DNA from 2 places in the Aeromicrobium fastidiosum genome. Region 2 is predicted to be linked to the other one. Evidence: riboswitches for the same ligand, from Rfam matches in the RefSeq annotation. Region 2 holds a riboswitch; the other holds the start of a gene.
The links. Region 2 has a riboswitch for cobalamin ahead of JOF40_RS03315 (magnesium chelatase subunit D family protein). Riboswitches for the same ligand answer to the same signal wherever they lie in the genome.
Positions count from the first base shown of each region.

Region 1: linked by a shared signal. The riboswitch ahead of JOF40_RS06250 (ABC transporter substrate-binding protein) and the one ahead of JOF40_RS03315 (magnesium chelatase subunit D family protein) in region 2 are both predicted to bind cobalamin.

Region 1 is NZ_JAGIOG010000001.1:1,260,293-1,262,486, forward strand. It holds gene JOF40_RS06245 (FecCD family ABC transporter permease) at 1-115, opposite strand, end outside; gene JOF40_RS06250 (ABC transporter substrate-binding protein) at 112-1,173, opposite strand; cobalamin riboswitch at 1,234-1,416, opposite strand; gene JOF40_RS06255 (ABC-2 transporter permease) at 1,544-2,194, opposite strand, start outside.
Region 2 is NZ_JAGIOG010000001.1:670,653-672,846, forward strand. It holds gene cbiE (precorrin-6y C5,15-methyltransferase (decarboxylating) subunit CbiE) at 1-41, opposite strand, end outside; gene JOF40_RS03310 (hypothetical protein) at 242-892, shown strand; cobalamin riboswitch at 996-1,128, shown strand; gene JOF40_RS03315 (magnesium chelatase subunit D family protein) at 1,175-2,194, shown strand, end outside.

The sequences.
Region 1 (2,194 bases), 590 kb from region 2:
TGATGGCGACGGCGATCGACAGGGCCAGCACCACCAGGCCGACGACCCACAGCACGGTGCGGGCGCCCCGTGCCGCGGCGGTGCGGTCGGCTCCGGGGAGCGACCCCGCGCTCAACCCGCCAGCCCGAGGTCGGTCAGCGTCTTGACCAGCTTCTCGGTGCCGTCGACGGTGCGGATCGACGGGTTCATGTCGGCGCCGTTGAGCACGACGTAGCGCTTCTCGCGCACCGCCGTGAGCTGCTTGGTGACGGGATTGGTCTCGAGGAACCTGATCTTGTCGGCCAGCCGGTCGCCGGTCTCCTGGTCGCGGCGCAGGTCGCCCAGCGCGATGACGTCGGGATCGCGGTCGAGGACGCTCTCCCAGCTGATCTGCGGCCACTCGACGTCGGTGTCGGCGAAGACGTTGTCGAGGCCGAGGGTGCGCGACATGACTCCCGGCGACCCGTTGGCACCGGCCATGTACGGCAGCTCGGTGTTGGCGAACCAGTAGGCGATCGAGACGTCGTCCTCGGGCTTCGCCGCAGCCGCCGCGGCCATGCGCTGCTTCAGCTCGGCGACCAGTGCCTTGCCACGTGACGGGACGTCGAAGATCTCGGCCAGCTGCGTGATCTCGCGGTAGATCGTCGGCATCTCGAGCGGGTGCGAGCGGGGTCCGTCGCCGCTCTCGTCGGTGCGGCCGTCGCAGTGGGACGGCGCGAGGTACGTCGGCACCCCGAGCTTGGCGTACTGGGCTCGACGGTCGGGGTCCTCCCCGTTGAGCGAGTAGCCGAACGACGCCGTGACCAGGTCGGGCTCGGCCTTCAGCACCCGCTCGTACGAGACGGTGTTGTCGGCCAGCCGTGGCACGGTCTCATTGGCCTTGGCCAGGTTGGGACGGATCGCGTCGGTCCAGGTGGCGGTGCCGACCATGCGGTCGGCGAGGCCCAGCGACAGCAGGATCTCGGTGGAGCCCTGGTTGACCGAGACGGCGCGCTCGGGGGCCTTCTCGATCGTGACGTCCATGCCGCAGTTGTCCGTGATGGTCAGCGGGTACGAGGTCTTGCCCTCGGTGCCGGCGATCGTCCGGCCGGCCGCCACGTCGGACGAGCTCGATCCGCAGGCGGCGAGGAGGGTGGCGGTGAGGGCGAGACCTGCGAGCAGGCCGGTCGAGCGTGCTGGGATGCGACGAGGCATGGGATGCGTCCTTGGGATCTGAGGCTCGTGCGCGGAGCCTGACGAGTGATCCGGCCGACAGGTGTCGGCCGCAAACCAGCAGGTCTTCGGACTCGGGTTCGTCCGGGCGGTGGCGCCTTCCCAGATCTCGCGATCCAGTGGCCGATGCCACCCCCGTCCCCCTCACCGCTGCGCGTCAGCTCCGGATTCTCACCGGATTCCCTGACCCAACGAATGGGCACGACTGGTTCGTTCGCAGCCTAGCCGACGTCCTGTCACGCGCCCCCCGCGCCAGCGCGCGAGTGGTGCGTCCTGGACGAAGTGGGACGGCGCGTCTGACCACACCGCACCACTCGAGGACAGGAACGCACCACTCGCGGACGTCCGCGGGCTACTTCACCTCGGAGCGCATCAGTGCCCACAGTCCGACGGTCATCGGCACGACGAGCCACACGACGGTCGTGACCGCGAGGTGGGCCCACTGCGCCGAGGTCAGGCTGCCGTTGAAGAGGGCCGCCTGGGCGTAGTTGACGTCGACCCAGGGACGCAGGTCGCTGAACCACTGCTGCGTCTGGGCCAGCAGCTCGGTGAGCCCCGACAGGACGAAGGAGTAGACGAAGTACGCCACGATCGCCCCGGCGGAGTGCCGGATGACGGCGGCCAGCATGAAGCCGATCAGCATCCCGAGGGTCTGCGCCAGGCCGATGTTGACGATGTCGCCGGCGGTCATGTCCCACACCTGGTCGACGCCGGCGATCGCCGAGCCGAGCACCGTCCCGACCGCGCCGATCGCAAAGGCCAGCACCGTCGAGACGACGGCGATGCCGATCGTGACAGCGGCCTTGGCCCCGATGACGCGAGGTCGGTTCGGCACGAGCGTGAACGTCGTCAAGCCGCTGCGCTGGGTCCATTCGCCGGTCACCAGCAGGATCGCGATCATCGGCAGCAGCACCGTCATCGGGAAGCCGACCGCCCCGGAGAACGTCGAGTACGTCAGCTGGGAGTCAGGCGACCACAGCAGCACCGCGACCGTGGCGAGCAG
Region 2 (2,194 bases):
GCGCCGATACCGACGACCGTCACCCGTGTGCTCACAGGCATCGACGATATCCCGCTTCGGCCGGACAGGATGTCGCCGACCGGGGGGACCCATCTTTCGGCGTTCCGGTAGCCGGAGCCGCGTCAACGCAGAAAGATCAGTCGTCCTCGGACGGAATGTTTCGACGTTCCTGCAGCCAGGGCACCGCGAACGCAGAAAGATCGGTGAGCCTCGGGGCCACCGACTCGCCTACTCTGCTGGCATGCAGCCCAACAAGGCCGTCTCCCGTTGGGGCTTCATGGCGTCGCTGGTGACGGCTGCCCTCGTCCTCGCCACGGTCTCGGTGGCATTCATCGGCTTCGCCGTGATCGCCGGCACTGGGGGGACCGAGGACGGCACGATGCGCGAGCACGCGTGCGTCACGATCGGGTCCGACGACCGCATGACCGAGGACGACTTCGCGCGGGACGGATCGCTCCTGCGCGCCACCGACCGCGAGACCGTCTGCCGCCCCTACGACGCCCTCGGTCACCCGCGCCTGGTGCAGGCGCTCGTCGACGTGCGACCCCTCCCGATCGTCCTGGCCGCCCTGGCCTGCCTGATCGGCCTGCGGCGGGTCGTCGAGGGCACGCGGGACGACGGCCCGTTCAGCACCGAGGCCGTCCACCGTCTCAGGCGGCTGCGCCCGTGGGCGACCGCGTACGCCCTCGCCGGTGCCACCGTCTACTGGGCGCTGGGCGGGGTGGCCAACGACGTCGTCGCCGACGCGAGCTGGCCCAGCGACGTCGGCTTGTTCTGGCCCGCGATCGGCACCTACGTCGCGTTCACGATCGGCGTCGCCGTCTTCGATCTCGGCACCTCCCAGCGCATGGACGCCCACGAGCGGGGGCGCAGCAGCGCCGGGGACGCCTAGTCCCGCGCCGCAGCAGGAGGTGGATCCGCAACCGTGTCGGCGCTGAGACGGTTGCAGATCCACCTCCCGGGTGGGCGCATGGACGCACCGCGACCGTTACCCTTGCGAGCAGAAGGCTCGAGGTGCCCCGCGAGGGGAGAATCGGGAAGCCGGTGAGAATCCGGCACAGGGCCCGCTGCGGTGACCGAGGCACAGACCTCGGAAGTCCGAAGACCGGCCTCGCGCCTGACCGGCGGACGCAACCGCGTCCGGCGGACGTCGGCAGACGAGCGGGAGCCCCACATGCCACAGCACTACCCCTTCAGCGCCGTGGTCGGATCCGACGACATGGCGCTCGCCCTGACCCTCTCCACGATCTCGCCGGCCATCGGTGGCGTACTGGTGCGCGGCGAGAAGGGCACCGCCAAGTCGACGATGGTGCGCGCCCTCGCCTCGATCCTGCCGCCGATCGACGTCATCGCCGGCGACCGGTTCTCGTCCGATCCCCGCGAGGCACGACCGCTCTCGCCCGACGGCCCCTTCGCCCCTGACGCGGACGTCGAGACGCGCCCCGTCCGTCTCGTCGAGCTGCCCGTCGGTGCCACCGAGGACCGCGTGCTCGGCTCGCTGCACCTCGAGAAGGCCCTGTCGGAGGGAGTCACGGAGTACGAGCCCGGCCTGCTGGCCCGCGCGCACCGCGGCATCCTCTACGTCGACGAGGTCAACCTGCTGCACGACCACCTGGTCGACCTGCTGCTCGATGCCGCCGCGATGGGACGCTCGACGGTCGAGCGCGACGGCGTCTCGGTCGAGCACGCCGCGCGCTTCGTGCTCGTGGGCACGATGAACCCCGAGGAGGGCGAGCTGCGGCCCCAGCTGCTCGACCGGTTCGGGCTGACGGTCGAGGTCGCCGCGCCGCGCGACCCCGCCACCCGGGTCGAGGTCGTCCGCCGCCGCCTCGCCTACGAGACCGACCCCGACGCGTTCGCGGCCCGCTTCGCCGACGACGAGGCGTCGCTGACCGATCGCATCCAGGCCGCGCAGAAGCTCGTCGAGCAGGTCGATCTGAGCGACTGGGCGCTGCTCAAGATCGCCGAGGTCTGCGCCGCGTTCGAGGTCGACGGCATGCGCGCCGACATCGTCACGGCCCGTGCCGCCTCGGCCCACGCCGCATGGAACGGACGCACTGCCGTCACACGCGACGACATCCGCGCCGCGGCCCGTCTGGCCCTGCCGCACCGCCGGCGCCGCAACCCGTTCGACGCCCCCGGCATCGACGAGGACCTGCTCGACCGCATCCTCGGCGACGACGAGCCCGAGCCG